One region of the Sporolactobacillus caesalpiniae genome, then DNA from elsewhere that is predicted to be linked to it. Evidence: riboswitches for the same ligand, from Rfam matches in the RefSeq annotation. Region 1 holds a riboswitch; each other region holds the start of a gene.

Region 1 (2,199 bases):
TGCATTAATTGCTTTTAGAAACAAAGGGATCCCGTAATACACAAGCATGATTTGAACCAGATCCGGAGTTCCTCGGATAAATGAAATATAGACCTTTGCGAGCGGGCTCAGGATCCTGATGTTCGCATACCTGATAAACGAGACAATAAACGCAATCACAAGTCCAATCACCGCAGACATAAAAGCAATGAACAGTGTCGTAGGCAGTGCCTGCAACACCTCAGGAAACGAGTGAATCATAAATACCGGATCGAAAATTTTTCCCATTAGTTTATCCTATTCCTCTAAACGTAAATTACTGTTTTTCTGCCGCTTCTTTGGTTGTATAGTCTTTGCCAAGGTATTTAATAGATAATTTCTCCAACGTGCCGTCTTTACGCAGAGAAATGAGTGCTTTGTCGATCAATTTTTGGTATTTGCTTCCGCGATCATTTTTCACATAGAGCAAATGAATCGGACTAATTCCCAGTTCAGGAGCTGTTGTCCCGTCGACCTTAATACCAAGTTTCTTTGCCGTCAGTTTGGTCGTGATGATGCTGCTGATGGTCGCATCTACTCGTTTGGAATCAATTTCCTGCAAAGCATTGTTAATATTTCCATCAGTGTATTTTATCTTTATTTTATTGCCATTTTCTTTATTGAACTTTTCCAATGCGGTCGTTGTGTTCGTTCCAACGCCAGCCGCCACTTTTTTGCCAAACAGATCCTTTAGCGATTTAATGTCCGTTCTTCCCGCTTTATAGATGATTTGCGAACTTCCGTATAGATAAGGCTGTTTAGAGAACAAATATTTCGCTTCACGTTCCGGGTTCTTTCCGAGGTCACTGGCAATAATGTCAAATTTTCCCGATTCAAGCGCGACGAAGATACTATCCCAAGCCGTAGGAACATACTTGAATTTGAGCGACGGTACCTTTTTATCAACCGCCCTCATCACAGCAATATCATAGCCATCAGCTTGACCATTCGATTTCACATAGTTATAAGGAGGGTATGCGCCTTCTGTTCCTACATTAACGGTCGTGACCTTCACCGCTTTTTTCTTATCAGACGCTGCGCTATTCCCGCAAGCTGTTACGGTCAGTAAGAGAATAAATACCAGCAAGGATGCAACCAATTTCTTTTTCATTGTTCTTCCCCCAATTTTTGTCTGTTGGTTCATTTAATTATTATTCCTATAAATTTACTTGTATTATGCCATCATGCATGTACAGCTCATGGTGTCCCTTCTCCCTAGTTAAAGTTTGCGGCAGTTCAAAAATAAAAACGATTACTTTTCTTGAGTGCAAGAAAAATAACCGCCGCTGCCGTCCGACTTTATTTTTCTTATCTCTCAGAATCGATCTGCTGGATTTAACACCGTGCATCGTTTCCCATGCTGGTTGTTGGGGTTCATTGGGCCAGTCCCTCCCCCACTCTTGATAAGAATTATTTAATTGGTGTATTGAGTGTACGAAAAATTAAACAGATAGTCAAGACTATTCCATAGTATTTCAATGAGTTTTATTTGTTATGAATAAAAAACGTCACTGATTTGTTGAAAAAAACCATATGTTTCTTTATTCAGAATCAATCTCATCGCCGAAAATGCCCTTCAAATGCTCATCGAAGTGTTCATGAATTTTCTTGAACTTCTCGTCAAATTCCTCTTGCGTGATGATCCCTTTCTCCATCAGCAAATAAAACAACGCCGTATTCCGTTCATAATTCAGCACTGCCTCTGATCCGAGTTCGGTGATCAGTTCATCATTGGTCATGTAAAAGCATCTCCCTGTGATCTAATGTCCGGAGCAGGATTGCCCTACTTGTACTATGAACGAAATTGTTCGCCGGCATACATATCCTCTCGGAAGTCCATGTTCCGTAATGATTCACTACGGTTTCATCTCATCCACATTCTTCACGCTGAACAAACCGATAAAGCATGTAACCCAAAACAGCACCGGTTGTATTGAGAATCACATCGTCAATATCAGTCATACGGTTGGGCAGAAAAAGTTGAATCCATTCAATGGTCGCGGAAAAAAGTGCACCCATAAAGATCGCATGAGGCCATCTGAACTGTGGATACTTCATGGTCAGAAAAAAACCAAAGGGAAGAAACAACAAGATATTTCCCAGATCATCAATGATAAAATAGAATAGAGAAGCTGATTGAACGTTTTGAAAGATCACTAGTGGATTTAAATTAACGTTAAA
Region 2 (2,199 bases), on a different contig from region 1:
CGGAGCAAAATCGCCGGATCGTTCATTGTCATATTCCAGAAAATAGCCATCGAGATTAAGCTGGGCAAGGTATTTTGCTACCGGTCCGTAACCGCCGGAAAATAGGAACGTGGATTGGAAATTCCCACGGCAAATATGTGTCGTTATCGTCAAATCTTCAGGGAGACCGTTTAATGCTTGGTTAATGACCGTCACGCTGTCCTTTGCGAGTTGCTCATAGCGTTCCTTTTCTTCTACCGATTTAGTGAAAATAATCTGGTTGATCAGGAACGCCCAGGTCGTGTCGTCGAGTTGAAGGTAGCGACAGCCTAGATCATAGAAATGCCGGATGGTTTTGTGATACGCAGCTGCCAAATCATCCAAGAAGTCTTCACGAGTCGGATAAAAGTTAACCGCTTGATCGCTGCGATGATCACGGAAATAAAGGGTAGGGCTAGGGATTGTCTGTTTTACAAGAATGCCTTCCGGAACGATGCTCTGCATGAATTTAAAAGCATCGAAAAATGAATGATCAGGATTATAAGATACCTTGTCAATGAATCGTACATTCGTATCACGGGTCTTTGCACCTTTAAATTTGTAACTTTCATTTTGTGAATAAGATTCAACACCGTTTAGTTCGGCAAGAAAGTCCAAATGCCACCAGCTTCGACGAAATTCTCCGTCAGTCACAGCCTTTAATCCCGACTTGATTTGCTTCTCAACAATTTTCTTTATCTCTTCGTCTTCAACTTGATTCAGAGCTGCTTTGTCGATCTCACCGGCGTCAAACTGTTCACGAGCTCTTTTCAATTCAGCCGGGCGTAAGAGACTTCCTACTTGATCAGATCTGAATGGCGCTTTTTTTACTAGGGTTACTGTCATTTCTGTTTCCTCCTCAACTCTATTTCTTCTCGTGCAACCGCCGGCTTTTGCCGTCATGGATCTGCTCACTAGATTTTAGATGGCCGCGGCAGATTTGTGCGTGACTCAATCCGTTTTAATGAAAAAAGCCCTCTTCAGGAAGAAGAAGGCTGCATGTTCGAGTCTCTTCTTATCCCTCCGCACATGATTGTGTCAGCTGGGATTAGCACCTTGTCGTGAAACGACGGTTGCTGAAGCGTCATCGGGCCAGTCCCTCGACTTCTCTAGATAAGAATTGTAGTTAATTATTTGATTGATTTGTAGTTTACGACAAAACGATATTTTTTTCAAGTATTTATTAACTGGAGAGTGAAAAGTTCTGTGTGAATAAACAAAAGGATAACCCTTAAATGGGATTTTATGGTATCCTCTATTTCTACGACAAAAGAGAGGATAAAATCGCCAAGGGTTATCGTAGTTCTTATTCTATCGTGTTCCTTCGCGATTGACTAGTGCCATGTTAAAATTTATTGATTCTGTACTTCTGTTCTTCCGTTCTTGTTTCCATAGATTCGCTACGTTTCAATGGTTTGTTGTGATCATTATCGGTTTGATGATACGTTCTGACTGTCTCGGAATCACTTCGGTGATTCGTGACTTGTCCCTAAACCCGAAGGGTTATGAGTCCATGATTCATTTCTTTCGTTCTTCCGCATGGTCTTTGAGCGAACTACGGCAACAGTGGCTGCGCGTGGTGCTCAAGTTTGCGCCGCTCAAGCATGAAGCGGGCGCCGTGGTTCTCGTTGGCGATGGCGTCAAACAGGCGAAAGAAGCCCGCTACATGCCCGCTGTGAAGAAATTGTTTCAAGAGTCCGAGGATGTATCCAAGTCCGCCTTCATCTTTGGACATCTCTGGGGTTCTGTGGGCATCCTGATCGGAAACGCTGGAAAGTTGTTCTGCCTACCTCTTTTTCTTCGCCTTCATGATGGTGTCCAGACGATTCGTCAATGGGAAACGTGCGATGAAAATCAAGACTCCCACGTGGTGCAAATGATTGATCAAGGATTTTCAGCCGCTCGGGTGCTGGGACGTGCGTTGTTTCTACTTGACCGTTATTTCTTGTCTGTACCTGCACTTCGTCGGTTGAATCAACGGAATCAGGAAGGAAGCACGCAACTGGATCTGGTGACGAAAGCAAAAACCTCCTGCGTGGCTTATGAACACCCCGTTCAAACGGGCGGACGGGGACGTCCACGGAAAAAAGGAACCAAAGTGCATGTAAGCACACTGTTTGAAACGCAGGAGAACCAGTTTCAAACGACCCGTCTGTCTCTTTATGGGAAAAAAGAGACGGT
Region 3 (2,199 bases), on a different contig from region 1:
TCGCACTCCGCTATTTCAACGTTGCCGGTGCTAGCAAATCCGGTGTGATCGGTGAAGATCATCATCCGGAAACACACCTAATTCCAATTGTGCTTCAAGTTGCAGCCGGTGAACGTGATCATATCTCAATTTTCGGTGATGATTACGCCACGAAGGACGGAACCTGCGTGCGCGACTATGTGCATATTGAGGATTTGATTGCTGCGCATCGTCTGGCACTTCGATATCTTTTTGATGGCGGTAAGAGTGACGTTTTCAACCTCGGCTCAAGCGAAGGCTTCTCCGTTAAAGAAATCATTGAGGCCGCGCGCAAAGTGACGGGTAAAGCGATTCCTGCAGAACTTGCTCCGAGACGGGCTGGAGATCCAAGTACCTTGATTGCTTCACCAGAAAAAGCGAAACGTGTGCTCGGATGGAATCCGCAACATACAAATATTCCTGAAATTCTTGCGGACGCTTGGAAATGGCACAGCAGCCATCCGCAAGGCTATGCGACAACCGAACCAATTAACTAACGAGATACGGTCTATGAATATCGGAATTCTCTCAAATGTGATGACAAACTTTTGACACATTAATCGTTTCGATGTACAATCAATTTACTAACCAATTGAATACTTCTTATCCAGAGTGGCGGAGGGACTGGCCCGATGAAACCCGGCAACCAAATGAAAATTTAGGTGCCAATTCCTGCAGAACCCGTTTGGGTCCTGAGAGATAAGAGAAGATACGGACAAATCGAGCTTCTCTCTTATCGGGAGAAGCTCTTTATATTTCTAACTTCTCAGGAGAAGGAAACAGGATGTTTTGAAGAATCTGCGGTTAGAATTCATAGTAGTCCTAGTGACAAACAGGAGGAAAACAGATTGAAAAAGGTTACTGCAATTTTATCAGCATTAGTGGCATTTTCTCTAATTTTTGTGTTAGCTGCTTGCGGCAACGGTTCTTCAAAAGAATTGAGTGAAAAAGAAATTACGGTCGGCGTGACGGGCGGACCTCATCAACAGGTTATGGAGCAAGTGGTGAAGCTGGCTAAAAAAGATGGTTTGACGATTCACTTGAAGGTTTTTAATGACTACAATCAACCCAACATCGCTCTGAATGAAAAAGAATTGGATGCGAACAGCTATCAAACACTTCCATTCCTTAAGAATCAGATTGAAAATAAAGATTACAAAATTACCGACGTATTTAAGACGGTCGCTTTCCCAATGGGGATCTACTCCAAGAGCATTAAGGACATTAAAGATCTGAAGAAGGGCGATAAAATCGCAGTTCCGAATGATCCGGCAAACGAACTTCGCGGTTTGCAATTGTTTGAAAAAGCGGGTGTAATCAAACTGAAAAAAGGTTCTAACGTGACAGCAACGAAACGAGATGTTGTCAGCAACCCGAAGAATCTGAAGATCATTGAAATGGATGCGGCTCAACTTCCGGCTCAGCTTGGCGAAGTTACTGCCTCAGCAATCAACACGAACTTTGCAATGGGTGCCGGACTTACCGTTCTGAACGACTCAATCTACCATGAACCGTTAGTAAACAACCCATATCCAAACTATTTCGTTGTTCGTACCGATAATAAGAACGACAAAGTTGTAAAGCAGCTGAAAAAGTATTACCACTCAAAAGAAGTTAAAGATTTCATTAAGAAGAAATTCGGCGGTTCTGTAGTTCCTGCTTGGTAAGGAGGCAGCTTCTTGATTAAATTGCAGCATGTGTCAAAGACGTTTCGGGTTGGAAAAAACAAGATTGAAGCCTTGAAGGACGTCTCCCTAGAGGTGAATAAAGGTGAAATTTTCGGTGTGATTGGATTCAGCGGCGCCGGAAAAAGCACGCTGATTCGTTGTGTGAACCTGCTTGAACGACCAACCGGCGGGCAGGTGTTTGTCGATGATCAGGATGTTTTGGGACTGAATAAAAAAGGTTTGCGGCAATTAAGACGAAAGATCGGCATGATTTTTCAAGGCTACAATTTGCTTGAAACGGCGAATGTCTATGAAAATGTTGCAACGCCTCTGAGACTGGAAGGCGTACCGAAGGAAGAGATCAAGGCCCGCACTGATAAATATTTGGAAATCGTCGGTCTGTCGGATCGTCGAAGTGCTTTTCCAAGCCAGTTATCCGGCGGCCAGAAGCAACGGGTGGCGATAGCTCGTGCGCTCGCTCATGAACCGGAAGTACTGCTCAGTGACGAAGCGA
Region 4 (2,199 bases), on a different contig from region 1:
ACACCGAGCATCGCGCCAAGATAGAGGATCAAGGTTTCACGGCCCTTTTTTGTTGAGAGATCCTGATCGCCCCATAGATTCTCGCGTCCATAAAGATAACCAAGCTCCTGAGCAAGACGCAGCGCAACCGCATAGAACTGCGTCGTATCAGCGGGAATGGTCGCCGCGATGGCAAGGCCTCCGGGAATCCCCGCCGCGAATGACATCGCAGAGCTCTTCCAGGTCGCACTCTGAATCAGTTGTGTCGCTCGCTTCTCAAGTTCCGCCTGTCCGAAATAACGTGCGGGTCCACTATCAATCAGTCGCTCCATATCTTCTTTTGGAAATGCGCGCCTGAAAAAATCCTCACGATTGACTTTCAATCCCGGCATCTTCAAGATCACATCAAGAATAGTATGAGTAAGTTTCGTTGTCTGCATGAATGAGCTCCTTATTAGGTGCGTATTTGCCCTGATTAAATTGTTCTCTCCTAGTAATACTGTTTCCAGTACCGGCTTGTTTCATTTGTCTTAGATTTATCAATTGTAATAAAACGCATAAAAATTATCGGAATAATCATTGACGAAACGATTTTACGATCGTACAATCGTAACAACACTTGAAATAGCGTGGTACTGTTACGATTCATCTGAATGCGGCAAAGGACGTGATGCAGCTTTGACGATCGACCAATTGAATACATTTCTAATGGTTGTCACGTGTCATAGTTTTCATGGCGCGTCCAAAAGACTGTTTCTGTCGCAGCCATCGGTCACCTCGCGAATTCAGGCACTTGAGAAGGAGCTTAATGTAGACCTCTTTATACGGCAAGGGCGCGGCGTTCGCTTGTCCGCACAAGGCGAGAAGCTTGTTCCCATTGCGAAGCGGATGGTGTCAATGTATCATAAAGCACACAATCTTAGCGATATAAACGAAAGCTCACATGATTCAAGCAAAAAAATCCAATGAAATTAATTCCGATAAGAAAAGTATTAATTTAACTGTTGACAAGGAACAGGATTCACGATAAACTAATAGCAATCAAATAATCTTATCTAGAGTGGTGGAGGGATTGGCCCAATGAAACCCGACAACCAACGCAGCAATGCGCACGGTGTTAATTCCAGCAGATTTATTCTGAAAGATAAGAAAAATAATGCGAACGGCGCAGCGGTTATTTTTCTTGATCTTCAAGAGAAATGACCGTTTTTCATTTTGCTTTGATGCAAAGAAGCCGGATCATTCTTATCTAGAGAGGCGGAGGGACCGGCCCTGTGAAGTCTCAGCAACGGGCTTTTATAAAGTACCGTGCTAATTCCGGAATGAAGATAAGAAGGGGTTTTTTATATGACAACACAGACGAATGATTTACAAATTGATGATTATTTAGACTTGTATCTTTATGCGAAACAACTCAACGATCTTGCATGGCAAACTGAAATCAAAAAGCAACTTGCAGAATGCGCTCAACGGTCCCAATTACCAAAAGCAGATGGGGAAACAGAGTTACAGGATCAGTTTCGGGATGTTAATCGCCAAATCCTTCAGTTGTATCGATCCCTGCATACAGGGCAGCAGCTTCTGAACGATGACATTACTGCAGAATTGTTTGCACTGAAGCATCGCCGTGTTGAACTTGGCAAAGAAATTGACCGACTGAGGGTTCAAAATCAAAGAATCTGCAAATAAGCGCGGTTCTTGGTAATCGGCGCGATTCATAGAAGTTTTTTATCAATTGAAGAGTGGTAATGGGCATGAAAGCAAGCTTTTATGCCTTATTTGCTGTTCACTTATCTTTTTGAAACTGCAGATCTGCTTTGATAATCCCTTTTTTCATGGTAAGTTTGAGTTGTGGGAAGAGCTGTTGAAATAGAACCTTTTCCGCAAATAAACTTTTTGGAGGGATTTTACGATGGAAAAGATGGACATGATGAACAAATCAATGATGATGCCAATGAATATGATGATGATGATGGAAATGGACAAGATGATGTGCCAAATGAAATGCATGCAGATGATGATGGAACGAATGTCGGGCATGGACATGATGATGGACGACATGATGATGAGCAAGGATGAAATGATGAGCTGTATGCACAAATGCGACGAAATGATGACCAATATGATGGACATGATGAGCAAAATGAAGTAATTTTAAAGGCATATTTTGGACTTTTGTGATCAAAAAAAGATCTTCATCTTATTTCAAATAGCAATATT

What was found. A riboswitch is a leader RNA that binds a small molecule or an ion and turns the genes downstream of it on or off. The one in region 1 is predicted to bind S-adenosylmethionine.
Region 2: another riboswitch for S-adenosylmethionine. It lies ahead of ABWW58_RS05770 (vitamin B12 independent methionine synthase); the one in region 1 lies ahead of ABWW58_RS15180 (transporter substrate-binding domain-containing protein).
Region 3: another riboswitch for S-adenosylmethionine. It lies ahead of ABWW58_RS07895 (MetQ/NlpA family ABC transporter substrate-binding protein); the one in region 1 lies ahead of ABWW58_RS15180 (transporter substrate-binding domain-containing protein).
Region 4: another riboswitch for S-adenosylmethionine. It lies ahead of ABWW58_RS16280 (hypothetical protein); the one in region 1 lies ahead of ABWW58_RS15180 (transporter substrate-binding domain-containing protein).

The regions. Positions count from the first base shown of each region.
Region 1 covers NZ_JBEVCB010000007.1:202,392-204,590, forward strand. Annotated here, with positions in the region: gene ABWW58_RS15175 (amino acid ABC transporter permease) at 1-267, opposite strand, end outside; gene ABWW58_RS15180 (transporter substrate-binding domain-containing protein) at 296-1,129, opposite strand; SAM riboswitch class I at 1,324-1,428, opposite strand; gene ABWW58_RS15185 (hypothetical protein) at 1,560-1,757, opposite strand; gene ABWW58_RS15190 (VanZ family protein) at 1,888-2,199, opposite strand, start outside.
Region 2 covers NZ_JBEVCB010000002.1:494,391-496,589, reverse strand. Annotated here, with positions in the region: gene ABWW58_RS05770 (vitamin B12 independent methionine synthase) at 1-864, opposite strand, end outside; SAM riboswitch class I at 1,031-1,138, opposite strand; gene ABWW58_RS05765 (transposase) at 1,361-2,199, shown strand, end outside.
Region 3 covers NZ_JBEVCB010000003.1:400,705-402,903, forward strand. Annotated here, with positions in the region: gene galE (UDP-glucose 4-epimerase GalE) at 1-515, shown strand, start outside; SAM riboswitch class I at 619-724, shown strand; gene ABWW58_RS07895 (MetQ/NlpA family ABC transporter substrate-binding protein) at 867-1,685, shown strand; gene ABWW58_RS07900 (methionine ABC transporter ATP-binding protein) at 1,698-2,199, shown strand, end outside.
Region 4 covers NZ_JBEVCB010000008.1:133,332-135,530, forward strand. Annotated here, with positions in the region: gene ABWW58_RS16270 (hypothetical protein) at 1-419, opposite strand, end outside; gene ABWW58_RS16275 (LysR family transcriptional regulator) at 559-948, shown strand; SAM riboswitch class I at 1,028-1,130, shown strand; SAM riboswitch class I at 1,222-1,314, shown strand; gene ABWW58_RS16280 (hypothetical protein) at 1,327-1,668, shown strand; gene ABWW58_RS16285 (hypothetical protein) at 1,892-2,131, shown strand.